2 regions of the Psychroserpens sp. NJDZ02 genome follow, and region 2 is predicted to be linked to the other one. Evidence: riboswitches for the same ligand, from Rfam matches in the RefSeq annotation. Region 2 holds a riboswitch; the other holds the start of a gene.

Region 1 (16,819 bases), 1.6 Mb from region 2:
TTTCTGATTAAAATTAATATCAAACTGTTCTGAAAACGTATTATCATTAATACTCGTATAACCCGATCCTATACTTCCTGTTAAAGACAATGTTGGCAAAAAACCACCTTTAGCAATGTCCAGTTCTTTCTCGTTTGCAGCTATATTTAATTTGCTTGCTTGTATCTCTGGTAAAAAGCCAATAGCATTATTGTATAATTGATTTTTATCAATTTCTAAATTAATTAAATCCATATTTTCATTAATGGTTTCAATCTCTAACTCCTCTAAAGGCGATAATTCTAGTAATTGCTTTAACTGAATGATGTATTGTTGGTAATCGTTTTTAGAAGCAATCACATTATACTTATTTGTCGCTGCTTGGCTTTGTGCTTCTGTATAATCACTTAAGGCAATAGTACCTGCATCTAAACGGGCTTTTGCTCTTAGTACTTCTTTCTCTGAAGCGTCTAAGTTGTTTTCAGCAATAGCGATACTTTCTTTAGTATAAAGCGTTTGTAAATAGACTTCTAAAATATTCAATTCGATATTATTCTTTTCGACCTCTTCTAGAAACATACGTTGTTCCAATACTAATTTGTTTTGTTTAATTTGATTAGTCAATTGGTTTCCTTGAAACAAGGTCATCGAACTGTTAATACCAACATTAGTACTGTTTATTTGATCTGTAACATAACTACTTGTAATTGGGTCAATAGTGTTTCCGCTAGAAAAATTTTGAGACGCTGTACCAAATAGGTTTGGTAATCTTGACGATTTTGATTTACTATAATCTATTTCGGCAATACTTTTATTTAAAGCAGCTTCCTTAACCGTAATGTTATTTTCTATAGCGTAAGTAATACAATCTTCTAATGACCACACCTTAGATGCTGTGTTGATTGAAGCGTCTTGTGCAAATGAGAATTGCACGAAGAACAGACTTACTAGTATTAGATATAATTTCATTTTTTTAAGTGTTTTGATTCTACACTTCAAAGATGAAACTATATACTAGTATATTACAAAGCGATAGACGTTTGCGGCAATTCACTATACAAAACCTCATTATTTATCGATGAGATTTATAGTAAAAGTCTTAAAAAAGGGATTCAAACCATAAACAGCCTACAAACAACCCGTTCACCACAAAATAAAAATTTTAATTTTGTGGTGAAGAATTAACATTTTTTAAGAATTACAATACCATATAAGCACTATTTTTGCCCACTTAAATAAATTATCAAGAATCTCAATAAAAGGAGATAGCAACCTGCAATAACGAGCAAGGTGCTAAATAGATAAGCCAAGTATTTGGAACAAATGTTAATTCATATTTCTTTTTATTTGTCCATTCTATTTCCTTTTCAAAATGAAATATAATTAATGGAACAGTCAATTAAAATTACTCCAAAATTTTCAGCATTAATACCTTTATTGGTCTTTGTTTTTACATTCTTAGGTGCTGGTATTTATCAAAACGATTTTTATGCACTTCCTGCTCCTATTGCAGTAATTACAGGTATTATTGTTGCTTTTTTAATGTTTAAACAATCTATAAACTCTAAAATTAAAACCCTTTTAAAAGGGTGTGGTGACGATAAAATTTTAACCATGTGCTTAATCTATTTATTAGCAGGTGCATTTGCTGCAATTACTAAAGCAACAGGTAGTGTAGATGCTATTGTTAATCTTGGGTTGGACTATATTTCGATACACTATATCTATTTTGGTGTTTTTATAATTGCTGGATTTTTATCGGTTTCTACCGGAACTTCTGTAGGGGCCATCGTTGCATTAGCTCCTATAGTTGTTGGTTTTGCAGATAAAAGTAGTGTTGACTTAGCTATCCTATGTGGTGCGCTATTAGGTGGTAGTATGTTTGGAGATAATCTATCGGTTATATCGGACACGACCATTGCAGCCACACAGTCTTTAGGTTGTAAAATGAGTGATAAATTTAAACAGAACATCAAAATTGCTGTTCCCGCTGCTTTATTTACTATTGCCATATTAATTTTTCAAGGTTTTGGTTTAAAATCTACCGAAACAGAAACAGTTGTTTATAGCTATTCTATTATAAAAATACTACCCTATTTACTGGTAATTGTATTGTCTATTATAGGTGTCAATGTATTTATAACTTTACTTTTAGGTGTTATATTTGGTGGATTGTTAGGTATTATTTACGGTGATTTTACACTTATCGAATCTACAAAAATTGCCTACACTGGTTTTACAAGCATGACAGAAATTTTCTTACTATCACTACTTACAGGAGGTTTAGCTGCGTTGGTAAAGAAAAATGGTGGAATTGAATTCATACTAGTAAAAATAAAAACTCTAATTAAGAATAAAAAAACGGCTCAATTAGGCATTGCAACCTTAGTCAGTACGACTAATATGGCTATTGCTAATAACACGGTCTCTATAATAATTACTGGGCCTATTGCAAAAACTATAAATGACGATTACCAATTAGATAATAAAAAGACCGCTTCTATTTTAGATATTTTTGCTTGTATTACGCAAGGTCTTTTACCTTATGGAGCACAAGTTTTAATGATTTTAAGTTTTTCTAAAGGAAAAATAGATTATTTAGATTTAGTATCAAACACATGGTATTTACTACTTCTGTTGATCTACACTCTACTTTTTATCAACTTTAAACCCTTACGTTTAAGTTAAAACAATAAACAGCAGGCTTAACCCCAAACATTACAAAACAAAAACAGCATCTAATTCTAAATTAGATGCTGTTGTAATATACACTGTATTTTAAATATTATGCTTTAAGAGACTTCATGTCAATTACAAATCTATACTTAACATCGTTACTTGTAATACGCTCGTAAGCATTGTTTATATCTTGCATGTCAATAAGTTCGATATCGCTTGTAATATTATGTTCCCCACAAAAATCTAACATTTCTTGTGTTTCTTTAATACCTCCAATTAATGAACCAGCAATACGCTTACGTCCTCCGATGATACTTCCTCTATGAAACGGTTTTAAAGGCTCCACCGCTCCAACTAATACCATAGTAGCATCAATTTTAAGCAATCCTAAATAAGGATCCATTTCATGACCAACAGGAATAGTGTTTAAGATAAAATCAAAACTACCTTGGTGTGCTTTCATAGCCTCAGCATCCTTAGACACCAATACTTCATGCGCTCCTAATCTTTTGGCATCTTTCCCTTTTTCTGGAGACGTTGTAATCATTACCACTTGAGCTCCTAATGCATGCGCAAACTTTACCCCCATATGTCCTAATCCCCCTAAACCAATAACGCCTACTTTATCTCCTTTTTTTACTTTCCAGTGACTTAATGGTGACCAAGTAGTAACTCCTGCGCATAATAATGGCGCTGTAGCTGCTTCGTCTAAATTCTCCGGAATACGTAATACAAATTTTTCGTCCACAACTACCGATGTAGAATACCCGCCATAAGTTTGCGCACCTTCTATATGCTTATCTGGACTATTATATGTCCAAGTCGCTCCTTTCTCGCAAAACTGTTCTAAATCTTGTTCACAAGAGGCACATGTTTGGCAAGAATCTACTAAACAACCTACACCTACTCTATCTCCTACTTTATATTTAGTAACTCCTGGACCTACTTCTAATACACGACCAATAATTTCGTGTCCAGGAATGACAGGATAAGTAGACCCTTTCCAGTCATTTCTTACGGTATGAATATCACTATGACATACACCACAAAACGTAATATCTATCTTTACATCGTCTGCTCCAACCGCTCTACGCTGAATATCTAACGGTTTTAAATCTTCGGTTGATGCGGTTGCACCATATGCTTTTACTGTTGTAGTTGTCATTATTATGATTTTTTTAAAGTTACAATTAACTCAATTTCTGTGTTTAATACTTTCGAAACAGGGCAAACCTCTTTGGCTTTATGTGCTATTTGTTGAAATTGTTCTGCATCAATCTCTGGAACAATCCCTACTAGGTTTAGCGTGATTTTTGTAATCGCCCCATCCTCAAAAGTAACGTTAGCGTCAACATCTAAAGTCGTTGCCGTAAAATTACTTTCATTTAATAAAAAACTTAATTGCATAGCAAAACAACCCGCATGTGCCGCTCCTATTAATTCTTCTGGATTGGTTCCTTTCTCGCCATCCTCAAAGCGTGTATGAAAGGAATAGTTTGTTTTATCTAAAACCTTACTTCCTGTCGTTAAGCTCCCTTGTCCATCTTTACCACTACCTTTCCATTCTGCAGTTGCTTTTCTTGTAAATTTCATGTTGTGTGTTTTAAGTTAAACTAATTAATTATTTAGATGCTTTTGGGTAATCTGTAAATCCTTTTACTCCTGTTGTGTAAAATGTCTCTTGATCCCAATCTGCTAACTCTAAATTATTTTCAAAACGTTCTACTAAATCCGGATTAGAGATAAATGGTTTTCCATAAGCTACCAGATCAGCTTCACCAGCGTCAATAACTTTGTTTCCTTTATTTTTATCAAACGCAGTGTTAATCATTAATGTTCCGTTATATAATGGTCTAAAATGCTTAGCGATTTCGGTTACCGCAAAAGGTACTTCAGAAACATCTGTAAACGGTTCCGATAAATGTACGTACGCTAAATTGTAATCGTTTAGTTTTTTAATGATGTATTCAAACGTAGGAATCGTGTCTTCATCTAAAGTAATTCCAAACATACCGTGCAAAGATGGATTGAAACGAACACCTATTTTCTCCTGAGGAATAACAGTCTTCATAGCATCTACAACCTCAAAGAAGAACCGCGCTCTGTTTTCTAAACTACCGCCATAGTCGTCCGTTCTTTTATTTGAACAACCATTAATGAATTGCTGAAATAAATACCCGTTTGAAGAATGAATCTCTACGCCGTCAAATCCCGCTTTTATAGCATTTGTTGCTGCATTTTTAAAATCATCTACCGTTTGCTTAATATCCGCAATAGTCATTGCTTTGGGCGTCACTGTATCTTTAAAACCTTCTGGAGTAAATGATTTAGCATTTGGATTTAAGGCTGAAGCCGAAACTGGCAATTCACCATTATGAAAATCGGGATGCGACATACGTCCAACATGCCATAATTGAATAAAGATTTTACCACCTTTATCATGTACACGCTTAGTTACTTTTTTCCAACCGTCTACTTGTGCATCTGTATAAATTCCAGGTGTATTTATATACCCTACAGCTTTTTCTGATACTTGAGAACCTTCTGTTATTAGTAAGCCTGCAGAAGCGCGTTGCTCATAATATAAACCTTGCAACTCATCCGTCGCTACTTTACCTTCGTTATTAGCACGACTACGTGTCATCGGTGCCATAACGACTCTGTTTTTAAGATTTAAATTTGTATTGTATGGTGTTAATAAGGATTGCTTTTTCATTGTAAATAATGTAAGTTATTAATAATAACAAAGTTACACTACATAACAACCAATAGCATTGATGTAAATCAATTAAGATAGATTTAACTTTTTATAAGCCTTCGGACTCTACTCAAGTTTTCTGGTGTAACACCCAAATAGTTAGCAATATCATAGTTTGGCACACGGTCTTCAATCAATGGATACGAGGCACAAAATTCTAAATACCGCTCTTTGGTATTCTTTTCTTGCGAAGACAATATGCGTTTACTTTGACCGATAAAAGCGCTTGTTAATAATAATCTAAAATAGCGCTCATAAATAGGTGCTTGCTCATATATCTTTTGAAGCGTATCATAATTAATGGACAATAACTGTGCATCCTCAATAGCCTCGATATATAATTTAGCAGGTGTTTGATTAAAAAAGGCTTCAAAATCTCCTATCCACCAATTTTCCACAGCAAACTGTATGATATGATTATTCCCTTTATCATCTATATAATAAGCCTTTAAACAGCCTTTTACTACAAAATACTGATGCTTTACATAAGTTCCTGGCTTAAGTAAATATTGTCCTTTAGAAACAGACACTTGAGTTAAAACAGAATTAAATAATTGCAGATCGTCTTGCGATGGCGAGATGTGATTAGTAATATGTTTTGTAATAGACTGATAAATCATATTACAAAGATGCTAAAAGGAAAAGCATTTTACAATAGCAAATCTATAGATTTGAAACTATTTTGTACACCTACTAGAAGTCTCATTTACGACTTAAAACAGTATGTAAATAAAAAACCTGTCCAACTTAAAGTTAGACAGGTTATAAATACGCTACAACGTATTTTATTAGTTTAATATATATTTAATTAACGACTTAGGCTTACATAAAAGTTAATGAAGCAACAATCATCCAACCACCAACGATAAGACCTAGTATACCTAATTTACCTAATTTTGGCGCTAATTTCACTCTTAATTCTTCTGCTTTTTGTTGTGCAGCATCATTGTTACTTAATATTAACTTATTAATCATTCCAAATCCTAACATGAAACCTAAAACAGCTTGCACTAAACTTCCTGCTAAAAGTGTAATCCACCAGATTGGTAAAGTAGTTAACCAACCAATGTTTAAAAAGGCTGAAATAATCCCCCAAATACCACCTAAACAAAAGATTAAACCAATCCAACCTTGGTAAGGTTCAATTTTGTCTAATAACTCTTGTGCGTTAGGTTTTTTTGCTAAAATTAGCGATGGTACTGCGATAATACTTAAAAGGATTAATGTAATTCCGTAAATCATAATGTGTAGTTTTTAATTTGTTATTTGTTATGGTGCAAAGATGCATAGATTTATAAATCTATTTAATACCAAATGTAGTGAAATTTACCTCCCTACTTTCAGGGATAGCCAAAATTTAAACTAATCTATAAGCCCATGCTCCATGGCATAACGTGTTAAGCCAGCAATGTTGCGCACCTCTAACTTTGAAATTAAATTTTTACGATAACTTTCTATAGTGTGCGTGCTTAAAAACAATTGAGAGGCAATTTCCTTTGTTGTAAACTCTTTGGCGATAAGTTTCAATACTTCTTTCTCTCTTTTAGTTAAAGAAATTTCTGGCTGAGATCTAGCAACAAACAAAGCTTCCATTAAAATATTTTTTATCCTAGGAGAAAAATAGTTCTCTCCACTAAGAATAGTTTTAATCGCTTTTAAAAGTTCTGATTTTTCAGCATTTTTAGATAAATACCCATTAGCCTCAGCATCAATTAAACTTTGAATTTTAAGAGGCTCTTCAAGCATACTTACTACTAAGGTTTTTACACCAGAAAATTGCTCTTTTATAGCCTTATTTAAAGCAATCCCATCCATTTCAGGCATATTAATATCCGTAATTACTAAGTCTATTTTTTGATCTAAATTAATCTCTAAGTACTTAGTAACTTGGGTTCCTTTTGTTGCTGCTAAGACAATCGTTATGTTTTTTTCTTCAGAAAGAATACTTCGTAATCCGTCTAAAAACATACTATGGTCGTCTGCGATAATAATATTGTACTGTTCTATCATAATACTAGTCTTGTTTTGGAATGCTTATCGTTATTACTGTACCTCTATTTAAAGCGGAATTAATTGAAAGTTTTCCATTAAATATTTTAACTCTATGCTCTATGTTTTGTATTCCAATACCTTTGTTAATTATTTCTAAATCAAAACCAACACCATCATCTTCATAAAGTAACTCAATACTTTTTTCGTCTTGAAGTATACTAATTTGCAAATCTATCTCAGCCGCTTTAGCATGCTTGAAAGCATTAGTCATCAATTCTTTTATAATATTCAATATATTTGATTGCTGTGTGTAGTTTAAAGCGTTCACTGCTTTTTCTGGATAGGCTTCAAAATTAATAACCACCGCATTGCTTTGTTTTAGCGTTGCTATATAATTTTTTACTAAAACAGTAAAATTATTTTCTTTAAACTCATTAGGAATCAAACTGTGTGAAATATCTCGGACATGTTGATACGTTTTTTCTAATTGCGCTAATAAGGATCCTACTTCAGGATTATTATCTAGGAGATTATTCATTTGTAATTTTACACCCGCAATATTACTACCAATACTATCATGTAACTCTCTAGCAATACGGTCTCTTTCTTTATTTTGAACCACAATCGTATTCTTTACTAGCTCTAATTCTTGAACTTGTAGTATTGAAGTCATTTCCTTCTGACGCAATACCTCTTGTTGTTTCGCCAATAAACTTTGTGTTTGCAACTTCTGATAATACACGATTAATAATAATATTATCGGAATAAGCAAGATAAAAAAACCAACAAGAATAGCATATTTTATTGTCTTTTGATATTCTATTTCGCGTTCCTTATTAACTTTATCTTCTTGTAGAGTTAGTATCTTTTTTTCTTTATTTAAGGTTTCATATTTAAACTCAAAATCTTTTATATTACGTTGGTTTTGATTATTAGCAATTTCATAGTTTAACGCCTCTAATTGTGTTTTTAGGTTATACGCATTTTTATAATCCTCTTTTAAAACACAAAGTTGCGTCAACCCTCTAATAACACGTTGTTCTAAGTTTAATTGATTCCATTGTACAGCGTTAACATAGGCTGTACTTAGTATCATTTCCGCAACTGGATAATTTTCTTTTGCACTATAAATTTCTCCTTCATATAAAGTAATAGTAATATATAAATCATAAAAACCTCCATTTAAAGTTTCCTCTTTAATTTCATAAAAAATAGATAAGGCTTCATCTAATTTACCTTCCTTTAGTTTTAATCGACCTAAAATGGTCTTCAATCTTAAATATACTTTGAGATATTTCTCTTTGTCTATAAATGGGAGTGTGTTTTTAATTAATTTTTCCGCTTTATCAAATTGATGCGTATAGATATAATAATTAGAATGCGTTGCTCTAAAATAAAGTAACATTAATGGAGTTGTACAAATGGGCTCTAACACTTTTAAAATAGACTTAACCTTTTCGATCTCACCTTTTAAAATATAAGTATCTGCTAACGCTAATTGAAAACGCTGAAACATTATCCCGTGGTCCTCTGCTAATGTAATTCCTTCTATAAAATAACCAATAGACTCATCCAAAAAGCCCATGTTTTGTCCACCTAGACCTTTATAATACAATGCCTTTAAATTGTATTTATCTTTTAAAACAGTATTACTTTTTATCTTAAAAACTTCTTTTTCGATTGCTGTTCCATAATAAAACAGAGAATCGGCATTATTAGATGGTAAAAACTGAACTGCAATACTATCCAAAAGAACAAGTCGATCATTAGGCGCTTTTGCCTTACCTAAGCTTTTGTATAGCTGCTTGCTTACAACCTTTGGTGTATGCCCAAATACGGTGTAATCATTTTCATTTTGAGACCATAGTAATGATGGCAAAACAAAAATAAAGAACAGTATTTTTTTGAAGTTGTAATTGATGAATTGAGTCATTTAAAGCAAAAATAGAATACTAGTATATATAAAGTCACAATATTAAACAATATACTAAACAATAAGCACACTGTTTTCAGGGGGTTTTATTGTTTATTTACAAATATCATAAAACAAAAAAAAGGCTTTATGTAAACATAAAGCCTTTTAAATAGCACTATCAATCCTATTTAATATAATACATTTATTTAGTTAGGGTTAATAAACGTATTAATGTCTTCTGTACTAAACTTAGGGTTAGCGCCTTCACTACCCGCCACTAAAGCGCCAATAGCACAAGCAAAGTCAATAGCTTCTTGTGGGTTGTCCCCTTTTAGCAGTTTACTAATTAAGGTTGCTAAAAAAGAATCTCCTGCACCTACTGTATCAACCACTTCAATTTGATAACCACTATTGTAGTAATACGTATCGTTATAATATAAAATAGCGCCATGACGTCCTTTTGTAACACAGATCGTTTGGGTATTTGTATATTCTGCTATAAATTTAATATTCTGTTCTAAACCATTTGTTTTTGAATTTAGCTGCTCTCCTATTTCAAAAATTTCATCATCGTTAAATTTTATAAAATCAGCTTCTTGCATTAAATAGCTTAAAACGTCTGTTGTATAATAAGGCGTTCTAAGATTGATGTCAAAAATTTTATACTTGGCTAATTTTAAAAGCGCATACAATGTATCTCTTGAGGTATCGTCTCTTGCGACCAAACTCCCATAAATAAAAGCATCTGCTTTTTCTGTCACTTTTTTATTAGACTCAGTTAACTGAATAGCATCCCAAGCGCGAGGAAACATAATATTATAAGACGCAGATCCTTTTTGGTTTAGCATCACCTTCACCTTTCCTGTCTTCAATTTTTTATCAACCTGAACGTATTCCGGATTTACACCTTGTGTTACGATATACGCCTTAATTTTACGCCCTTTTTTATCATCACCAATACGACTAATAATAGACACATTATTATCTAAAGATTGTAAACGTAATGCCACATTTAATGGTGCACCCCCTATTTTTTTATGTGTTGGAAAAACATCCCATAATACTTCTCCAAAGCAAACTATATTTTTCATTAAATCTTTGTAAAATGGTTAGCATTTCTATTTTTTACACATACTTCAACACCATGCTTTTCAATATCTTGATAAGCGTCAATATAAGCCTCTACAAAAACTGAAGACGTCTTAAGGTTTCCAAAAATAGAGTCTATTTCTAAAAATGCTTCTGGATTAGTTTTGGCCTCTAAAGCTTTTTCTTTTAATTCCAATTGCATGGCATCTTTAATAATTAAATCTGCACCATTCTCATCTTTACCTAAGCTATAAATAGCCCAAGCTGCTACAACAAAGGCTGCTAACTGCACAGACCCTTCACTTTCTAACTGAGATTGGACCGTTGGTAAAATAAAGATTGGAAATTTGGCAGAGCTTTCTGAACAAATACGATCTATTTGATCTTTAATATTAATATTTCCGAAGCGCTCTAAAAGTGATTTTTTATAGTCGTCTAGATTAACACCTTCCAAATCACCTAAAGTTGACGTTACCTCTACATCCATATAAGTATTTAAAAACGTAGCGATATTTGGATTAGACACCGATTGATCGATAGTATTATATCCTATTAGCGCTCCAAGAATACCTAATACAGAATGCCCCGCATTTAATAAACTTAGTTTCATTCTCTCATAAGGCACCACATTATCAACAAATTGTGCTCCAACAGTTTCCCATGCTGGACGACCTGCTATAAAGTCATCCTCAATCACCCATTGTTTAAAAGGCTCGCAAACTACAGGCCAAGCGTCGTCAACCCCCAATGTTTCGCTTAAAATAGTAATATCTATCGGAGCAGTTACTGGCGTTATCCTATCCACCATTGCATTTGGAAATGACACATTATTTTCAATCCACGCTACTAAATCAGGTGCTGCTGTAGTAACATAACTCAATAACATCTTTTTGGTCATGTGTCCATTACCTTGAATATTATCACAAGATTGAATCGTACAACCTACTAACCCTCTATCCTTTCTTAATTTTAAGGCTTGCGTCAAGTATCCAAAAATAGTTTTTGGAGCTTGCGGGTTTTCTAAATCATGTTGAATTAAAGGATTAGTAAAATCAAACGCTTTAGTCGCTTCATTATAATTATATCCTCCTTCTGTAATGGTTAGAGAAATAATTTTAACCTCTGGACTTGCCATTTTTTCAATAACCTTTATAGGATCTTCTGGCGCAAACAAATACTCTACTATCGATCCAATCACACGATTGGTATGTGTCCCATCTAATTGCTTAACAACCAAAGTGTACAAACCATCTTGCGCTTTTAAGGTGTTATAAATTTTAGTGTCAAAATCTAATAAAGCGACACCACAGATTCCCCAATCAGTCACTGAGTTATCATGTAATAACTGGTCGGTATAAAACGCTTCATGCGCTCTATGAAAACCACCAATACCAACATGTACAATACCTGTTTTAACTTTAGACCTATCGTATTGCGGTACAGCAATTCTTTCAGAAAGGTTTGAAAGGTTTGCAGAGTTTAATTTGTAATTTTTCATTTTAATCGTGTGTTTATTTGCTTTCAAACCTTTGAAGTAAAACCGCAAATATTATAATTCCTCCTTTAACTACTTGTTGTGGGTATGATGGTACATTTAATAAGTTTAAAATATTCCCTATTAAACCTAAAATCAAAACTCCCATTAATGTATTTATCGCTGTTCCTCGACCACCATTTAAACTAGCCCCACCAATAACTACAGCTGCAATAGCGTCCAATTCCCATGACATCCCCATATTTGGCGATCCTAAATTAGTTCTAGAGGCTACAATTATTGCTGCGGTCGCTGCCAAAGCACCAGAAATAGCGTACACTAAAAACTTATACTTATTAACTTTAATACCTGATAATCGTGACGCTTCTTCGTTACTTCCAATCGCTATTATTAAGCGTCCAAACACGTTGTAACGCAACATAACCATAGCTACAATCACAATAAGAAAAAAGACGATAGCTATATTAGGAATCCCTAGTGTTGCGTTATTTGCAAAGTCTGACATAAATACCCCTCCTGCTGTCTTAAAAGTAACTGGAGAGCCCTTAGAATATATAAACCCTAAACCTCTAGCAATAGTCATTAAGGCTAAGGTGGCGACAAAAGGAGCCATTTTTTGATAAGCTACTAGATATCCAGAAATACTCCCCAAACCAAAACCAATAGCAATAGTAAATACAATGGCTAGTGGTAAAATTATAAGATTTATTAATATAGCAAAGGTGACTGCTAATAAAGCAACCATGGATCCTACAGACAAATCAATACCACCTGTTAGAATCACGATAAGCATACCAATACTAATAATACCTATACCTGACACTTGTTTTAATAAATTGGAAAGGTTTACTGATGTAAAAAACACATCAGAAATCAGTGCTGAAAACAGGACTAATAAAAGGAAAATAAATATGGTATTATACTTTACTAAAAACTTTAGTATGCCTCCAGGACTGCTTAGTTGTTCTTTTATTGTTAAAGCCATAACGAAAATGTTTTATTGTTTAGTTGTATTATTTTAATTGCTTACCGATAGCGTATCTTAATATGTTTTCTTCTGAAAATTGCGCTTTCTGCAACTCGCCATAAACCGTACCTTTATGCATCACTAAAATCCGGTCTGAAATTCCCATAATTTCTGGCATATCCGACGATATTACGACGACACCAACCCCTTTTTTAGCGACTTCATTTATTAGGTTGTAAATTTCAATTTTAGCACCAACATCAACCCCTCTTGTAGGTTCGTCAATAAAAATGACTTTACTATCGATGCTTAACCATTTTGCTAAGGCTACTTTTTGTTGATTTCCACCACTAAGGTTTTTAACATTAACCTCAGAACTTGGGGCTTTGATATTCAATTTTTCAATTAAACCCAAAACATTTTTATACTCATCATCCACCTTAATAAAGCCTAGTTTACCAGAAATAGACTTAAAGCTAGTCACGCTAATATTCCGTCTAATGGATAACGGTAAAAACACACCTTCTTCTTTTCGGTCTTCAGACACAAAGCCAATTTGATGCGTCGCAGCATCTACAGGAGATTTTGTTTTAATCTCTTTACCGTTTAATAATAAGGTGCCTGACTTCTTTTTATCCGCGCCAAAAATTAACTTAGCGGTTTCCGTTCTTCCACTACCTCCTAATCCAGCAATACCTAAGACCTCTCCTGGTCTTACAGAAAAAGACACATCATGCACTAGAGTCTCTTTTGCGGTTAAGTTTTTAACTTCAAAAATAGGATCGTGTCCAATCTCAACATCGCGTACTGGATACAAATCCTTAAGCTCACGACCAATCATTAAGCGAATAACACCATCCGTATCCGTATCTTTAACCGCCATACTTCCTGTATCTACACCATCCCTTAGAACCGTAATAGAATCTGCTATCTTAAAAATCTCGTCTAAATGATGTGATATATAGATGATAGAAATCCCTTGATCTCGTAATCTAAAAAGGTTGTCAAATAACTTTTTAATATCTGTTGGATCAAATACCGTTGTTGGTTCATCCAAAACCAACACTTTAGTATCTTCAGATAGTGCTTTTGCAATCTCTACGACCTGTTTTTGGACAATACTTAAATCTCTTACTTTGGCTGAAGCATCAATTTCAAAACCTAAAGAATCAATTAAGGCCTGTGCGTCATTTGTTATTTTATCCCAATTCATCCAAAACTTACTCGCCCCTAATTTGTGCAAATAGATATTTTCTGCAACCGATAAATCGTTTACTAAAGATAATTCTTGATACACAACACTAATCCCTAAAACCTGGCCTTCATGTGTGTTTTTAGGATTAATCTCTGTCCCATTTAAAACAACTCTTCCAGAATCTTTATGATGGACACCACTTAATATTTTAACTAAGGTTGATTTCCCGGCACCATTTTCACCTAACAACGCATGAATTTCTCCTGGTTTTACTTTTAGGTTAACATCTTTAAGTACTGAAACCACACCAAAACTTTTGGAGATTCCTGTCATTTCAAGACGGTATTTATTTTCTGAAGTTTTCATAATACATCGTCTTAAAGATTAAAATAAAGCATTTGGGTTGTAATACTTGGCAGCATTTTCTTTAGTAATCAATAAAGGTGCTGTGTACGATTTTTTATCAAAATCTCGTTTTCCATTCATATATTCTATGGCATGTTTGACAGCATTCTTACCAATTTGCACGGGACTATTCATGGCCGTACAACCATAAAAATCGGTATCCATTATATACTTTATCGCTTCCTTTTGTCCATCTGCTCCTGCTACTATTAAAATATCATCTGTTTTCTCAGCTTGAGCAATTGCTTTTATAGCACCCAATACACAAACATCTGATTCTGTGATAACCACATTAATATCTGGATGTGCCACTAAAATATCTTCCATCGCTTTTAAACCACCAGCATAAGACCATTCTGTATACGCTTGTGTTTTAACATTCAAATTTATTTTACCTTGTGTTCTTAACTGCTCTTCAGTAATCCCTTGCAACAACCCTTGTTTACGTGTTCTACCTACTGGGTTTCCAGCATTCCCACTTAATAAAGCAATATTCATTGGCGTATTACCCATTTTTTTTGCTAACCAAGCCCCAGCTAATTCACCATTAGCTAAGTTGTTAGATTGGATTGTTGTTACAAAATCTGCTGAAGGATTAATAGAACTATCAATTATAAAGACAGGAATACCCGCTGCTTTAGCCACTTTGGTTATTCCAACTAAAGCATCTGGATCTTTAGGGTTTAATAACAACGCATCAACACCTCTAGTAATCAAATCTTCAACCGCTGCTATTTGCTTATTAATATCATCCTGACCGTCTGCCGAGTAGAATATCATCCCATTTTTTTCTGTAGTCGATTTTATACTTTGTAATAAAGCTTGATAATACGGTGCATTTAACGAAGGCGTGCAATATCCTATTTTTTTACCGGTTAAATCTAAAGCACTTTTAAATATTTCGCCTCCATCATCTCCACTATTAGCAGTTGCTTTACTGGAGTCTAAATGCTCTACACAACTAGAGACACTGCTTATTAATGCCAATAATACTATTGGTAATAGTAGTTTATTAACTGCGATTTTTACGTTTTTAATTTTCATAATTATAACTATTAATTAAAGCATTATATACCTTTAAAATAAAGTAATATCTAATTGTAATACTGTTTTCTCTTGTTCAGGATTCCACATCACGGTAACATCCACCGGCAATTTGTAATTTTTAACGGCAATTGCTTTACTAAAGGTTGCACCTACATTTATAATATTTCCAGAACCTTCCGTATAAAATGTTTTATCCGTTATAAAAGACCAAGCACCACCTGCAAATAAAGATAGACTAGAGTTTTTGTTTTCCCAAACCTTACTACTCACTTCAAAATAATGTGTCCAAGACTCTTCTAAATCACCATCTACTTCAATTTGATAATCTCCAGAACCACCGTTAATAATAGTCGCAAAATACAATAGCGTGTTAGGTGTAATGTTGTAACCAAAATTTAAGTCCACAAAATTATACCCCTGTGTTTTATCGTAACTCCAATAATGTAATTTGTCACCTCGCTCCTCTACTCCTGTATAATTATTATGTGATACTGCTTCAATAAAAAACTTGTCAGAAAAACGATATTTAGTATATATCGAAAACTCTTTATATAAAGCACTAACAATTTCTCCTGTGTTAGTAACTATATCAGCTCCTGCAAAACTAGCGCCACCCCAAAAACCAAAAGTAAATTTTTCGTTTTTTGAATTATACTCAATATTTGTGGCTATTACAGCCCCTTGATGCACAACAAATCCATGCCAAGTATGCATGTTTTTTAGATGTGCTCCAATACTAAATGGTTCATAGTCGTTCTCTTCTATCGCCTCGTCAACGACTTCTTCCTGAGCAGCAACAGTATTAATACCTAAAAATAGTAATAGACCTAACGCTAATAAAAATACGTTTTTATTTTTATTTTTTCTAATAATTGAATTGTGGTCCAACAATGTTATTGTGCTTACGTTCATCTTATTATCGTTTTAAATTACAACTAATTTACAAACGTCATTTTTACGTTTGTTTTTCAAATGTATTATAAAAAAATTATAAAATCCTAATATTTGAATTAAAAAATATGTTATTTTAACTTTTAAGTATGCAATTTTACCCCTAAATTGCCTTTTTGATAATTAACAACGTCATAATAACATGTGTATAAATGACGTTTAATTAAAATAAGCGTACATTAGTAACTTTAAAATAAAGTCTCTCTTTTTAATTGAAATAGCGTATGGCACCAGAAAAAATTTTAAATATATCTGTAGATTGTGTTGTTTTTGGATATGATATCACCTCTAAATCCTTAAACGTATTATTAATACATCGTTTTTTAGAAACTGAAAACAAAGTACTA
Region 2 (16,819 bases):
GTTACTTCTGGTTGTTCTTGTAACCATTTTGCTAGTTCTAAAGCATTTTGAGAGTGCTTTAAAATTCTTAATTCCAATGTTTCTAATCCTTGAATGATTTGAAAAGCGTTAAACGGACTTAATGCCCCACCATAATCCCTTAAACCTTCAATTCTAACTTTAGCAATAAATGCAGCTGCACCAATAGCTTCACTATAAACTAAACCATGGTAACCAGCAGATGGTTCTGTAAACTCAGGGAATTTCCCATTAGTCCAATCAAATGTTCCTGCATCTATAATGATACCACCAAGCGATGTTCCATTACCATTAATATATTTGGTTAAAGAATGAATTACAATGTTTGCTCCATGCGCAATTGGGTTTAACAAATAAGGCGTTGCCACAGTATTATCTACAATTAATGGCACTTTTACAGCTTTTGCTTCTTTAGAAATAGCCTCTAAATCTAACACGTCCAATTTTGGATTCCCTAAAGACTCTACAAAAATTGCTCTTGTATTTTCTTGTGCTGCTTTGCTAAAATTTTCTGGATCTGAAGGATCTACAAATGTAGTAGTAATACCATGTCTTGGTAGCGTTACACTTAATAAATTATACGTTCCGCCATACAAACTACTGGATGCCACAATATGGTCGCCTGCTTTTAACAAGGTTAATAATGTTGTAGAAATTGCTGCTGTACCAGATGCTGTTGCAACTGCCGCAATACCACCTTCTAGTGCTGCGATACGCTGTTCTAAAATATCGTTTGTTGGATTGTTTAAACGCGTGTAAATAAAGCCTGGAACAGAGAGATTAAATCGTCCTGCGGCGTCATCTGAATCATCAAAAACATAAGATGATGTTTGATAAATAGGAACCGCTCTTGTTCCTCCTGTTTTACTTGTGTCATGTCCCGCGTGCAACGCTTGTGTTGCGAATTTTTGTGTACTCATTTTTCTAGTTTTTGAATTAATAAATTAAACCAAAAGTCAAATAAGCCTCGTTAGAAGCGTACTTAATAGAAAAATGTTAAAAAGAAATATGCCAATTACAAATGAGTAATTAGTTTTTAGTTATCTATCCAATAGAGCGATTAATGAATCGACTATTAAGTAGAATTTAGCACCTTCTTAGTAAGTCTAAGGGTTGCTAAGGCTTCGATGGGTCTATCCCTCCGCCTTTCTTGATAACATTACGGAAACTTTTAAATTAAAAATTTCCTTTTCAGTAAGATATTGAACTTTGTATAGGCAAATATTGCAAAATTTATTGTTCCCAAACAAGTAAAACGGAATAATTTTCTAATAAAATACATAATAATCAATAAAACAGAATATAATTCTACTAAACACGAATTAAACAAAAATATATTCGGCTAAAACAAGAAAAAGCAAGTTTGATAATTTCAAACTTGCTTTTTTATATACAATCAAAACCTTTATTCGAGAGTTTAGGCTGAATTACGACTGGCGTTAATATTTCCAAATAACGAACGTGTCACTAACTTTTCATAAACAGCAATTAGTTCTGTATCCTTATCCTCCGCTTTTTCCAATTCTTGAATTTGCTTTAAAGCGAATTGTTGGATGGTTAATAATGGCAATACAATAGACTCTCTAACTTTTATAGATGCTTTTCCTGAAGGTTCTTCCTCCATCAGTTCCGTATAACCAGTAAGTTTTAAAATTAGACGTTTTGTTGTTTTATACTCCGTATAAATCACATTCCAAAAGGCGCCATATTCAGGATCTTCACTCATATACTTTGTCAAGTCAAAAAATGATTTTGACAAAGACATCATACTGTTTTCTATTAATGTTTTAAAGAAACTGGACGTCTGAAATAATTTTTGTGCTTTTTCAAATTCGCCAGCATCCTCATAATGTTTTAACGCTGTACCCACACCAAAAAATCCTGGGACATTCTGTTTTAACTGACTCCAAGATCCAACAAATGGTATCGCTCTTAAATCTTCAAACACTAACCCTTCAGCCTTCCCTCGTTTTGATGGTCGACTTCCAATATTAGTTTTTGCATAATATTTTAAGGTACTCATATGTTCTAAGTACGATATAAACTTGGGGTGGTTTTTAAAATCGACATAAGCCTCATAACTAAGCTTTGCAAGATTATCCATAACCACTCTATTTTCCGGTACCATACGTAAATCTGTATCACTTAAACTATTATAAATCCCAGAACTAATTAACTGCTCTAAGTTATATTGTGACGAATCTAACGTACCAAAATTAGAACTAATCGTTTGTCCTTGGATCGTTAACTGTACTTCTTTATCCTCTATTGTTGGCCCTAAAGACGCATAAAAATTATGTGTTTTTCCACCTCCACGTGCAGGTGGCCCACCACGCCCATCAAAAAATATCACAGTAACATCATATTTTCTAGAAATAGCTGTTAAACGCTCTTTTGCTTTATAAATAGCCCAATTAGCCATTAAATACCCCCCATCTTTTGTCCCATCACTAAACCCTAACATGATCGTTTGCTTATTTCCTCTAGCTTTTAAATGTTTAGCATAAGCAGGGTTAGTATACAACTCTTCCATTACTAAATGTGCATTTTCTAAATCCGTAATAGTTTCAAAAAGCGGTCCTACATCCACAGTTAAATTATCCTGAAAAGCAACCAATTTAAGCATAGCAAATAATTGCATGACGTGTAAAGTGGTTTGATTATTACTTATAATATAACGGTTGGCGGCCAACTCTCCGTTGGTCTGCTGAATAGACTTTAATGCTTTTATCGTATTAAGCGCTTTGAGTGTTTCTTCGTCTTTAATTAAAGATAAATCAACGGTTCCTTTTACCTCTGACAATAGTTTTACTTGCTCCTTTTCTGGTAAATCATGATAATTACTTGGTATATCTTTGCTTCCATTTTCTATCATAGCATCCACCATCGTTGTAAATATTGAGTGATGCACTCTACTATCCTGACGTATGTCTAAACTTGAAAAATGAAATCCAAACAGATGTAATTTATTAAGCAAACTTGTAATCTCCGTAACATATAAAGATTGATGCTTATCAATTATAATTTGTCTAATGTCTTTTAATTCTGAAACAAAACCTTCTAAAGTAATACTAGATTTTTCGTTAAGAATCTTTTTGTATAATTCGCTTTCTATTTTAGAAACACGTGCTTCTACCCCTTGAAAAGTTAGTTTACGTTTTAACTTTCTAATATCTTTATGGTAATTTTTTATAATAGTTTCGTGCAACCTTTTGGCTACTTTCACTGTAATTTCTGGTGTTACAAATGGATTACCATCTCTATCTCCTCCTGGCCAGAATCCAATATTAATAATTTCGTTATCTATATGTTGACCATCAAAAATATTTTGTTGGATGTAGTCATAAATTGTTCCGAAGGATTCATAAAATACATTTTCTAAATACCATATTAAACTAACCGCTTCATCATAAGGTGTTGGTTTTTCATGCTTGAAAAATGGTGTTTTCCCTAATTGAGCCAGTAAATCGTTGATTCTTAATAAATCGTTTTGTTTTACCGCATCCGTTAAATCTGTAATGATTCCTAAAACTGCTCCAGGATAAAATTGTGTTGGATGGGCCGTTAGCACAATCCTAACTTTAAAATCTTCTAAATACTCACGTAACTTATCCAGTTTGCCTTCCGCAGCAGCGCTCTCTTTTAAACTACGAAGCGTACCAATCCCATCCATATTATTAACAACAGGAAATGCAGCATCCTCTATAGCGTCAAATAATACAACTTGGCGTTCTATATATTGAATAAAACGAAATAATAAATCTATTTTACTTTTGTCAGAACGTCTTGCCTGATATTTTTTAAAAAAAGTATCGACAATCACGGTAGGATTATCTCCACTGTCAAATCCGTTTTTACAGGTTTCATGAAACAAAGGAAGTAATACGCCTGTTTTTGTAATAGTATCGAAAGGCAGTGTCATAAAAATACCATTATATATTTGATATTTTGACAATACATTTTGATTAAAACGTGTTAATTTAGGTTGTAAAGACATGACTTTCGTTTAGTTTATTTAATTTATAAAGTTAAGTAACAATCGCTTAAGACAATCTTAAAAGCCAAGATTTTACAAATTATCATACTAAATCGTTTTCTTAATAAGAAATACATAATTTAAAACTACATTACTGACTTTTACTCATTCTTGAATATTGATTCAAATTAATCAATTAACTATTTTTAACTCTAAGTACCCTTAGAAACTACTTTATTTTCTTACTTTTGCACCTCAATAAATTTAGAGGACGGATTTGACTGATTGCAACCTCATTAAAAAATGCTAAAGGCAGTGTAAACTTCCTTAGACGCTTTCGTCAAATCTATTATATACATTTTAAAAAACAAATATGGCGTATTTATTTACATCAGAGAGTGTGTCTGAAGGACACCCAGACAAAGTAGCAGATCAAATTAGTGATGCTCTAATAGACAATTTTTTAGCGTTTGACAAAGACAGTAAAGTAGCTTGCGAAACATTAGTAACCACTGGACAAGTGGTATTAGCAGGTGAAGTTAAATCTAACACCTATTTAGACGTACAGAAAATAGCAAGAGATACGATAAACAAAATTGGCTATACAAAAAGCGAATACATGTTTGATGGTAATTCTTGCGGTGTGTTTAGTGCAATACATGAGCAATCGGACGATATAAATCGTGGTGTTGATCGTGACAGCAAAGAAGAGCAAGGCGCAGGTGACCAAGGAATGATGTTTGGTTATGCCACTCGTGAAACTGAAAACTACATGCCTTTAGCTTTAGATTTATCTCATAAAATCTTAATTGAATTAGCTGAGTTACGTCGTGAAAACAAAGACATTACTTACTTAAGACCTGACTCTAAAAGTCAAGTTACTATTGAATATAGTGATGATAATACACCACAACGTATTGATGCCATTGTAGTATCTACACAACATGATGATTTTGATACTGTTGATGACGTGATGTTATCTAAAATCAGAAAAGACATTGTTGAGATATTAATACCAAGAGTAGTTGCTAAGTTACCGGAAACTATTCAAGCGTTATTTAATGACGACATCAAATACCATATTAACCCAACAGGAAAGTTTGTTATTGGTGGACCACATGGAGATACAGGATTAACAGGTCGTAAGATTATTGTTGATACTTACGGAGGAAAAGGAGCCCATGGTGGTGGAGCTTTTTCAGGAAAAGACCCAAGTAAAGTAGATAGAAGTGCTGCATACGCAACACGACATATTGCTAAAAACTTAGTTGCGGCAGGTGTTGCTGACGAAGTTTTAGTACAAGTATCTTACGCTATTGGAGTTGTAGAACCAATGGGGATTTTTGTAGATACATACGGAACTTGCCCGTTTAATATGACTGATGGAGAGATTGCTAATAAAATATCTAAAATATTTGACATGCGTCCATCTGCTATTGAAGACCGTTTAAAATTACGTAATCCAATGTATAGCGAAACTGCTGCATACGGACATATGGGAAGACAAAACGAAACTGTATCTAAAACATTTTCAAGACCAAATGGAGGAGACATCACTTTAGATGTTGAATTATTTACTTGGGAAAAATTAGACTACGTAGATAAAGTAAAAGCTGAGTTTGGATTATAACATCCGCTCCTTTTTAATATAAAAAAGCCTCTCAATTATTTGAGAGGCTTTTTTATTTAATACTGTGCTTTCCATTTAATTGGTAAATGCACTATTTTTTTTGTTTCAAAAAAGTCTTCTTCAAAGTAATCTGAAATATCATAAATTTTAGCAGTTTGGTAATTTTGCAACTCTTCTGCTAAATCACCACCTTTAAGATATATAATTCCGTTTTTTAATTCGTTTTGTTGCGATTTAGCTACTTTTCCTTTGATCCAATGTACAAAAGTTGGCATAGCAGCAACAGCACGGCTAATAATAAAATCGTAAGTTTCCTTTATATCTTCTACTCTACTGTGTGTCACTTTTACATTTTGTAATTCTAAACCAGCAACAACATCTCTCACTACGTTTAGTTTTTTATTAATACTATCTACTAAATGGAATTCGCATTCAGGAAATAAAATAGCCAAAGGAATACCAGGAAATCCACCGCCAGTACCAACATCCATCATAGAACTTCCATCCTTAAACTGAATCACTTTAGCAATAGCAATAGAATGCAATACGTGACGTAAATACAACTCGTCTATATCTTTTCTAGATACTACATTTATTTTTAGATTCCAATCTTGATACAACGCTTCAAGCTTAGTAAATTGTTCTATTTGTAAAGGTGTTAAATCAGGAAAATACTTTAAAATCAGCTCCATAGTCTTTTATAATTTTCGGCAAAAATATACATTTTAACACAAAAAAGGGAGCTTCTGTTTTGCTTAATTAATTATCTTTGTAATAAATATTATTTAACGTTTTTTTACGTTACAATAAAAAGAATACAATTACAATGACAAAGCAAACAGTAACATTCTCACGAATAGATTCTGCAAAATTTTTCAAAACACTTAATAAACGTGTTAACAATTATTTTAAAGAAAACAATATTAAAAAAACAGGAAACTGGAAATTATACATTAAGACAGTAGTAATGTTTACCTTATTACTAGGTCCTCTAGTGTTATTATTAACTCTTGATTTACCAACTTGGCTTCAAATTATATCCGTAATGGTTATAGGAATTGGAATGGCTGGTGTAGGTATGAATGTGATGCACGACGCTAATCACGGCTCTTTTTCTAGTAAAAAATGGGTTAACCGATTAATGGGAAGTAGCATACACATTTTAGCTGGTAACGATTACAACTGGAAAGTACAACACAACGTATTGCATCATACGTATACGAATATTCAAGGTCATGATGAGGACATTGATGCAGGACGTATTATCCGTTTTTCTAAACATTCTAAATGGTTAAAAATTCATCAATATCAGAAATATTATGCTTTTTTACTATATGGTTTATTAACTGTAAACTGGGCAATTACAACAGATTTTAAACAGACTTATAATTACTTAAAGAGAAATTTATCCTACGGTGATTTCCCTAAACCAGCAACACAATGGACTAAACTAATTATTGGTAAAATATTATATTATGCTATTTGGGTGGTTTTACCAATAACATTAGGATATGCTTGGTGGCAAGTATTGATAGGCTTTTTTATTATGCACTATACTGCAGGAATCATATTAAGCGTTGTTTTCCAATTAGCACATGTTATGCCTAATACTGACACACCAATACCAGATAAAGATGGTAACATGAAAAACACCTGGGCTATTCATCAATTATTTACTACTTCTAACTTCTCGCCTAAAAGCTGGCTAGTAGAATTTTATACTGGAGGTTTGAACAGACAAGTAGAACATCATTTATTTGCAAATATTAGTCATGTCCACTACAAGCACATAGCAAAAATCGTAAAAGATACTGCTCATGAGTTTAGCTTACCATACAACGAATACAACACGATGTGGAAAGCCATAGGAGAACACTACAGACAACTAAAAGTATTAGGTCAAAAACCTAATTTAGCTTAATTAATTTTCGCATTACAAAACAACACACACACTTATGAGCCAACCATTATCTGACCGCATTTTAAACATGTCCACTTCTGCCACTTTAGCTATGGCAGCAAAAGCAAGAGAGCTTAGAGGTGAAGGCAAAGATATTATTGGATTAAGTCTAGGAGAGCCAGACTTTAATACACCAGATTTTATTAAAGATGCTGCCATCCAAGCAATTAATGACAACTACAATTCTTACTCTCCTGTTGATGGTTATGTAGAATTAAAAGAAGCTGTTATTACTAAATTTAAACGTGATAATAACTTAACCTATACTTTACCACAAATAGTAGTATCTACAGGAGCTAAACAAAGTTTAGCAAATATAGCTGCTGTTATGCTAAACAAAGGAGACGAGGTTATTTTACCATGTCCTTATTGGGTTAGTTATTCTGATATTGTAAAGCTTAGCGAAGGAGTACCTGTAGAAGTACAAACAAGTATTGATACAGACTTTAAAATGACACCAGCACAGTTAGAAGCAGCTATTACTCCAAAAACAAAAATGGTTTGGTTTAGTAGCCCTTGTAACCCAAGTGGATCACTATATAGCAAAGCTGAATTAGAAGCTCTAGCTGTCGTTTTAAAACAACATCCAAATATATACGTTGTTTCTGACGAGATTTACGAGCACATCAATTACACTGGAAAACCACACGCAAGTATGGCTGGTATCGATGGTATGTTTAACAATACCATTACAGTAAACGGAGTCTCTAAAGCATTTGCTATGACGGGCTGGCGTATTGGCTACATTGGTGCTCCAGATTGGATTGCACGTGCCTGTAACAAAATGCAAGGTCAAATTACTAGTGGCGCAAATTGCATTGCACAACGTGCTGTAATCACAGCTTTAAATGCAGACCCTAGTGTTGTTAAATTTATGATTGACGAGTTTAAAGTTCGTCGTGATTTAGTTTTAGACCTATTAAGTAATATTGAAGGTTTTCAAACTAACACACCAGAAGGTGCTTTTTACGTTTTTCCAGATGTATCTTACTTTTTCGGAAAGACCTTAAGAGGAAAAACAATACACAATGCTACAGATTTCTCATTATACTTATTAGAAGAAGCCTTAGTTGCTACCGTAACCGGAGACGCCTTTGGAAACTCTAATTGTATTAGAATAAGTTATGCAGCATCGCAGAAAGAAATTATAGAAGCAATTAAAAGAATTAAAGAAGTGGTTAGCTAGTTAACCCTGTTATATAAATAAAAAGCTTCACATGTGTGAAGCTTTTTTTATGCTAAATAAACAGATAAATAAAGGTGAAAATCAAAACCATCATAACTACACTTAGAAGCACAACCTGTTTAATACGTCTTTCCTTTTGTTCTTGTTGCAGTTTCTTACGCAATAGTAAAATATCTTTTTCTGAAATTTCAGGTAAATTATACTCTGTTTTCTCGGTAGAATTACTCACAAAACTAAAAGACTTCTCTCTTCGTTTTCTTAGCATACTTCTATTACTTTTCAAAGACTGATTCGCAGCCATCATTGCACCTTCCCCTCCCATAATCTTAAATATTAGTCTGAATGATTTCAGAAATTAAACACTAATAATCTTTTAACGGCTGAATACGCTTCAACCACCTTAAAATTATTCCATAAAAAAAGCTGCTTTACATATAAGTAGCAGCTTTTTATAAAATGTTACATTCTTTTACAAAGAAATAACAAAAGACTAATTGAAATTATATAATAGCGAGAAGCGTTAAACCTATAAACAAGAACACTTTAAGAGACGTTGCAACAATACTACATGTTCTATTATACGTCCAACTTTTTAAATGTTGCTTTCTACTAAATAATGAGGTGGTTTTTAAATTTTTAAAATTCTGTTTTACAATAGATTTGTAATTAGAATTCAAAATTCCTGAATAGTGAATAACTGAATCTTGCTTAAATGATTGTGTGTTGATTGATGCATTCATAATGGTTGATGTGTTGGTTATATAATAAAGACGAATAAAACTGTAAAATGTTACAGTTCAACACAAAACAACACTAAAAAACAGCATTTTATCTATTTCTCCAAAAGAAAGGCGTCAGCAAAATAAGCACTGTAAACAGCTCTAATCTACCAATTAACATTAAAAAACTACACCACCATTTACCAATTGCTGGTAAAGCTGCATAATTATTAACTGGACCAAATTGCCCCAAAGCAGGCCCCACGTTTCCTAAACTTGATGCTGCAATCCCCACGGAGGACTCAAAATTAATACCCATCATTGAAAAGCCTAACGCGCCAACAATAAAAGAAATCATATATAAGATAAAAAAGCCTAGAATATTAAATACAATTTCTTTTGAGATTGCTTTTTTATTATATCTCACAGGTATAATGGCATTAGGATGTAATGTTCTTTTAAACTCCAAAAAACCATTTTTAATTAACACCATATGACGCACTACTTTAACACCTCCTGATGTACTACCTGCTGATCCCCCTAAAAACATTAAACCGAAGAAGAGTACAACTAAAAAAGGCGTCCATAAAGTATAATCCGCAGTCACAAACCCCGTGGTGGTTATTACCGATATAACCTGAAATAATGCATGTCTAAAAGCACTTTCTCCTGCTCCCCAAACCATTGGATGATCAATAGATGATGTTGTTAAATCTGCTTTAAAATAAATAATTAAAGCTGACACAATAGTAAATATAGCCACAAACTTAAAATAAAGTTTAAACTCTTCATCCTGAATTACTTTCTGCACCTTTCCTTTAAAAGCAAAATAACTTAACACGAAGTTTGACCCCGCTAAAAACATGAAAAAGATAATAATATACTGTATTATTGGTTTATTATTCCAATAGGCAACACTTGCGTTTTTAGTCGAAAAACCTCCTGTAGACAGTGTACACATCGAGTGATTTATAGCATCAAAAAAGCTCATTCCAGCGACATTAAGCAAAATGGTCTCTACTGCTGTGTATCCAAAATAGATTAGCCACAAACGCTTTGCCGTATCCGTAATACGTGGATGTAATTTGTCCGCACTTGGTCCTGGTGCCTCTGCAGCAAACAACTGCATACCACCAATACCTAAAAGAGGAAGTATAGCCACCGCCAATACAATAATACCCATACCACCAATCCAATGGGTTAAACTCCTCCAAAACAAAACCCCTTTTGGAACAATTTCAATATCATTTAAAATAGAAGCTCCCGTGGTTGTAAAACCAGACATGGTTTCAAAAAAAGCATTTGTAAAACTTGGAATAGCGCCCGTAGCTAAATAGGGTATCGCACCAGATAAAGACATAACGATCCATCCAAAAGACACCACAATATAACCCTCACGCTTGTTTAACTCTTTATTATGATCCCGATGATTAAACATCCCAAAAAGACCAAAACTCAATACCCCAAAACCAGATAAAAATAACTCAAGCGTTACATTATCTTGATAAATAAGACTCACTAATGCTGATAACAGTATAAAACCACCGTTAAACACTAATAATAATCCGAAAAAATAAAATATTATTTTGTAGTTAAGACGTAAACGTTTTCTCATTATAAAAATAATTTTTCCACTTCTTTTATAGATCTTGGTAAACAACACACCACGATATAATCGCCTTCCTCAATTCTAAAACCTCCCAACGCAATTAAACCTTCACCGTTTCTAATAACGCCTCCGACAATAGCAGATCTAGGAAATTTAACGTCTTTTATTAATTTATTACAAATTTTCGATGAGGATTTAACCCTAAACTCTAACAACTCTGCATTCATGTTGTTAAGCTTAGTCATTGCCACAACCTCACCTTTACGGATATATCTAAATATATTATTTGCAGCTAAAAGCTTTTTATTAATCAATGTATCAATACCGATAGATTGAGATAATTCAAAATAATCCATATTTTCAACCAATGCGATCGTTTTCTTTACGCCTTTGGATTTAGCCATCAAACAAGACATGATGTTAGTTTCAGAATTACCAGTCACAGAAATAAAAGCATCCATATCACTAATATTTTCTTCTTCTAACAACTCGACGTTTCTACCATCTCCATTTATGACTAATACTTTTGGTAAATCATCTGCTAAATCAAAAGCAATCTCTTTATTGTTTTCAATTAGCTTGACATTAAAACCATTAGCAGACAAGTCTCTCCCGGTTTTATAACCAATTTTACTTCCTCCCAAAATCATAACATCCTTTACAGGCGTGTTGGTTTTACCAGTCATTTTGCACAACTCTTCACCACCACCTGCACAAGTTATAAACACTGCATTATCACCTTCTCTAAACTCGGTATCTCCTCTTGGTATGATTGTATACTGTGTTCCAAAACGCTGAATTGCAATGGGCACAAAATGTATTTCAGAAAACAACTCCGCTGCTTCTTTTACCGTTTTCCCAACAAATCCAGCTGTCCTAGATAATTTAAGACTAACCATGGTTAACGCACCATCTTCAAATTCGTAACTATCTTTAAAAGCAGATTGGTTTAAAAGCAATTCAATCTCTGCTGCCGCCAAACTTTCTGGAGAAATAAGTTCATCAATACCAAATCTGGTAAATCCGACCTCATCTTTATGTGTAATAAATTCAGTATTTGATATCCTAGCAATCGTACGTTTTGCACCTAATTGTTTTGCCAAAACACAAACCGTAATATTTGTAGTCTCCGACGCTGTAACACCAATTAACAAATCTGCTCTATCTATTTTTGCTTCTTTCAAAATTGCAATAGATGTGGCATCACCTTTTAAGACTTTAATATCTAAATGGTTATCCGCGTAAGACAAACTGTCTCTATCTGTATCAATAAGTGTTATTTCTTGAGACTCGTAAGACAATAATTTTGCTAAATGAAATCCTACTTCACCAGCTCCAGCAATAATTATTTTCATAAATTTTTAATAAAGAGAATACAAAGGTACTTAATTTAAAGATTTAAGGCTCAATTATTTATTCTTTTGAAGTTTTATAGACTATAATGAATGCATTATCTTTGTAAAAAAATTGATTTTGGCAAAAGTAAATCCATACAAAAATAGCGACTTAGGTAAGAAAGAACAAGTCACCAAAATGTTTGATACCATCTCTGGAGAATATGACGGTCTAAACCGAGTAATTTCTTTCGGGATTGATATCAAATGGCGTAAAAAAGTCGTCGCCTTAGTAAAGGCAACTAACCCTAAAAACATTTTAGACATCGCTACAGGTACTGGCGACTTAGCTATTAACCTAGCCGAAACCAGTGCTGAAAAGATAATAGGATTAGATATTAGTAGCGGAATGCTAGACGTTGGTAAACAGAAAATAAAAACCAAAAAATTAGATCAAAAAATTGATATGGTCATTGGTGATTCTGAAAACATGCCCTTTGATGATAATACGTTTGATGCGATTACTGTAGCCTTTGGCGTTCGAAATTTTGAAACTTTAGAAAAAGGATTAAAAGATATTTTACGAGTTTTAAAACCAGGCGGTATTTTTGTGATTCTAGAAACGTCTGTTCCAACCAAATTCCCTTTTAAACAAGGTTATAAGTTCCATTCTAAGGTTATTTTACCTACAGTTGGAAAATTGTTTTCAAAAGACAAAACAGCCTACAAATACTTAAGCGAAAGTGCTAACGCATTTCCTTACGGAGAAGCGTTGAACAATATTTTACGTAATATTGGGTTTATTAATGTTACAGATATGCCTCAAACATTTGGTGTAGCTACAATTTACAAAGCATCAAAACAATAATGAATACAAAACATATTTACGTTTTACTGTTTACACTATTTGCTGTAACAGCCTCCAAAGCACAACTTTTTTCTAGAGAAAAGATTAAAAACCTAGAAACTGTAGATAAAGCGACCATTAGTTGGGGGTATTACTTAGGGTTTAACAACTTAGATTTTAAGTTTGACTACAACAGTAATATTGGTGACATCCAGACCGAAAGCACAACAGGTTTTAATGTTGGTCTTTTAGGGAATTTTCGTATTAATGATTATTTAGATTTACGTCTTGAGCCAGGCTTGGTGATTTCTCAACGAAACTTACTGTACCAAGAGAACTATTTTGCCGATTTTGAAGACGACATTTCAGACTCAGATCTGCTACGTGAAATAAAATCTACATATGTTTATTTCCCTCTATTATTAAAAATTTCAACCAAACGTGTTAATAATTTTAAACCATTTGTTTTAGCCGGAGTATCCACTGCTATAAACCTATCCAGTAACGAGAAAAACCCTGACGACAACTCCTCTGGAGATTTTAGAATGGTCAAAAACATGCAGTTTTTCGAACTTGGTTTTGGGATAGATTTCTATTTAGACCGTTTTAAGTTTACACCATCTATTAGAGGTGTATTTGCCATGAAAGACGAACTTATTAGAGATGAAGACCCTAATAGTCCTTGGACGAGTAACATCAATCAAATGCAAACACGTGGGGTTTTTATTAACTTTACTGTACAGTAACGTCTACTACAAAAATTCAAGTACTCTGCTAAAAACATGCGTTGCTGACAAATAGTAACAATATGCTATTGGAATATTCTAGAGTATAAGTATTACACTAAATTTAACACCCTTTTTATCTTCATTTTTAGGGTATTATAAAATCAACTTACTTAAAAAAACATACTATTTATTAAAACTGCCGCAAAAAAGAAAACAACTCCCAAAAGTATAAACATTGTGTTTTCAGTGAAATAAAACAACAAAAAAAGTATAGACCCAAACACAAAAGACAATAAAGCCACTAATCTGCTTGTTTTTACAATTCCAGATTCATCTTTTAATGCTTTCATCAAAAATATAAGACTATCCTCTTCTAAATTCACTTAACAAAATTGCTCCAGCAGTAGCCACGTTTAAACTTTCGGTTGCTTGAAGTGCTCCAAATCTTGGAATACTTATTTTATCTGTCACACAGCCTTCAATAGTTTTTGAGATACCATTAGCTTCGTTTCCTAAAACTAAAACGCCTTCATTAGGCATCGTTGTTTGGTACACATTTTCCCCTTCCATAAAAGCACCAAAAACAGGTAATTTGATATCTTTTAAATACTGCTCTAAATCGGTATAGTATACCTTAACTCTAGTTAATGACCCCATAGTAGCCTGTACGACTTTTGGATTATAACAATCCACGGTTTCTAAACTACAAACCAATTGTTTAACACCAAACCAATCGCACAATCTAATAATAGTCCCTAAATTTCCTGGATCGCGGACACTATCTAATGCTAAAATCAAGCCGTCAGTACTTAACGCAACAGTTTCGGGGATTTTAAAAATAGCTAATGCCGTATTTGCGTTAGTTAAACAACTGATTTTCTGCAACTCTTTCTCAGAGATAATGGTTTCATTTACAACGTTAAATGTTTCCGTTGTAAATAAGTCTATTAACTGAAAAGTAGAGTTTAAAAACTCTTTAATTACTTTTCCGCCTTCAGCAATAAACAAACCGTCCTGTTGTCTATATTTTTTTTGCTTTAAACGCGTTATATTTTTAATTTGAATTTTAGAAATCACTAGTAAATTATTATTTTTTATAAAGAAAACAAAAAAAATGCAGTTACCATTTGTCTGTTTCTATTTATTTAAAATTTGTTTGTACGATAAATATTGTATTTTTGAATATCATGCTTTTTTAGGCATCATATTTGCAATAACCGTTGGTATTATTAAACAATTCATTTGAAAAATCTCCAGTTTAAAATAGTCGTCTTATTAGTTTTAACACTACTAATTAATGGCTGTGACACCGTAAAACGTGTTGCAGATAATCAGCAACTTTTAACAAAGAACACATTAACCATAAATAACCAGAAAGTAACCAATGATACGATATCAAATCTATTGTATCAAAAACCGAATACAACAATACCACTCCCTTTTACTAGTATCCCCTTAAGGCTTTACTTTTACAATACCGCACGACCAAATATAGACTCTATTTTAAACGCAAAATATTACAGTCAGCCAGAAAAAATGAAGCAAAAATCACGCTTCTTATCAAGGAAACAATTGATCAAACGATTGGAGTCTAAAGCCAGTTTTAATAATTGGATAAAACGTACCGGAGAAGCTCCCGTAATTGTAGATACCGTTCTTGCCAATAAATCTATTACGCGTATACAAAATTACTACAAAGCCAATGGTTGGTTTAATGCCAAAGCAGAATACAAAATCAATAAAGAAGATTATAAAAAAGCATCTATTGACTACAATATAACGACAGGTCATGCCTATAAACTAGACACAGTTAATTCCAAAATTGGTTCGCCAGAAGTCGAAAAAATCTACAATCAATACAAAGACCAAAGTTTATTAAAATCAGGAGAACAATACCGCATCTCTAAAGTATATAGCGAAGAGGATCGTATTGTAGATCTTATGCGTGACAATGGGGTGTATCACTTTAGTCAAGACTATGTAAGTTTTGAGGGAGATAGTATTTTGGGTAATCACAAAATAAATATTGAAACCATAATCGAAGATAGGTTAATTAGAGAGGAAGACGTTTCAAGGCGTGAAAAATTTAAAGTTTATAATGTAAAAGACGTTAATATCTATACTAACAATTCTTTTAAAGACAGAAACCTTTCTATTACAGACACCACTACCTATGATGGTTACACTATTTATAGTGTAGGTAAACTTAAATACAAACCTAGAGCTTTAACTAATGCTGTTTTTATTACACCAAACACCATCTTCAAAGACAACAACAGACCTTTAACGTCAAGAAAAATCAGTGATTTACGTACTTTTAAATACCCAAACATAGATTACCTAGAAAATCCTGACACGACACTTACAGCAAACATCTACTTAACACCCTTAAATAAGTTTGAGCTAGAATTTAGTACAGAAGCATTACAAAGTAACATACAGACTATAGGCTTTTCTATAAGCCCAAGCTTACTAATTAGAAATGTATTTAACGCAGCCGAGACTTTAGAAATTTCTGGCTTTACCTCTATTGGTGCTTCCAAAGATAGCAACAATACTAATGACGAATTTTTTGATATTAATGAATTGGGGATAAATTTTAAACTAACTATTCCTAGACTATTCTCACCCTTTAATACAGAGAAAATCATACCAAAATACATGTTCCCTAACACCAGTTTAACAGCTGCAACTTCTAGTCAAACAAATATTGGTTTAGACAAGCAAACCTTTACAGGATCGTTTAACTATAAATGGTACCCTGACACTATGGTTACTAATAAGCTAGACTTATTCAACATTCAGTTTGTCA

The links. Region 2 has a riboswitch for S-adenosylmethionine ahead of E9099_RS04005 (O-acetylhomoserine aminocarboxypropyltransferase/cysteine synthase family protein). Riboswitches for the same ligand answer to the same signal wherever they lie in the genome.
Region 1: another riboswitch for S-adenosylmethionine. It lies ahead of E9099_RS16230 (Na+/H+ antiporter NhaC family protein); the one in region 2 lies ahead of E9099_RS04005 (O-acetylhomoserine aminocarboxypropyltransferase/cysteine synthase family protein).

What each region holds. Positions count from the first base shown of each region.
Region 1 covers NZ_CP039451.1:3,648,419-3,665,237, reverse strand. The annotation lists gene E9099_RS16235 (TolC family protein) at 1-948, opposite strand, end outside; SAM-I-IV-variant riboswitch at 1,215-1,313, shown strand; gene E9099_RS16230 (Na+/H+ antiporter NhaC family protein) at 1,366-2,667, shown strand; gene E9099_RS16225 (NAD(P)-dependent alcohol dehydrogenase) at 2,765-3,823, opposite strand; gene E9099_RS16220 (OsmC family protein) at 3,826-4,251, opposite strand; gene E9099_RS16215 (alkene reductase) at 4,280-5,374, opposite strand; gene E9099_RS16210 (Crp/Fnr family transcriptional regulator) at 5,458-6,036, opposite strand; gene E9099_RS16205 (hypothetical protein) at 6,239-6,658, opposite strand; gene E9099_RS16200 (response regulator) at 6,779-7,426, opposite strand; gene E9099_RS16195 (ATP-binding protein) at 7,431-9,341, opposite strand; gene E9099_RS16190 (carbohydrate kinase family protein) at 9,530-10,414, opposite strand; gene E9099_RS16185 (mannitol dehydrogenase family protein) at 10,414-11,910, opposite strand; gene E9099_RS16180 (ABC transporter permease) at 11,924-12,892, opposite strand; gene E9099_RS16175 (sugar ABC transporter ATP-binding protein) at 12,921-14,435, opposite strand; gene E9099_RS16170 (substrate-binding domain-containing protein) at 14,454-15,518, opposite strand; gene E9099_RS16165 (hypothetical protein) at 15,552-16,433, opposite strand; gene E9099_RS16160 (NUDIX hydrolase) at 16,697-16,819, shown strand, end outside.
Region 2 covers NZ_CP039451.1:894,933-911,751, forward strand. The annotation lists gene E9099_RS04005 (O-acetylhomoserine aminocarboxypropyltransferase/cysteine synthase family protein) at 1-938, opposite strand, end outside; SAM riboswitch class I at 1,056-1,178, opposite strand; gene E9099_RS04010 (phosphoenolpyruvate carboxylase) at 1,436-4,015, opposite strand; gene metK (methionine adenosyltransferase) at 4,368-5,624, shown strand; gene rsmG (16S rRNA (guanine(527)-N(7))-methyltransferase RsmG) at 5,681-6,316, opposite strand; gene E9099_RS04025 (fatty acid desaturase family protein) at 6,451-7,545, shown strand; gene E9099_RS04030 (pyridoxal phosphate-dependent aminotransferase) at 7,580-8,770, shown strand; gene E9099_RS04035 (hypothetical protein) at 8,823-9,092, opposite strand; gene E9099_RS04040 (hypothetical protein) at 9,271-9,510, opposite strand; gene E9099_RS04045 (TrkH family potassium uptake protein) at 9,599-11,104, opposite strand; gene trkA (Trk system potassium transporter TrkA) at 11,104-12,453, opposite strand; gene ubiE (bifunctional demethylmenaquinone methyltransferase/2-methoxy-6-polyprenyl-1,4-benzoquinol methylase UbiE) at 12,572-13,300, shown strand; gene E9099_RS04060 (porin family protein) at 13,300-14,025, shown strand; gene E9099_RS04065 (RNA methyltransferase) at 14,371-15,084, opposite strand; gene E9099_RS04070 (BamA/TamA family outer membrane protein) at 15,250-16,819, shown strand, end outside.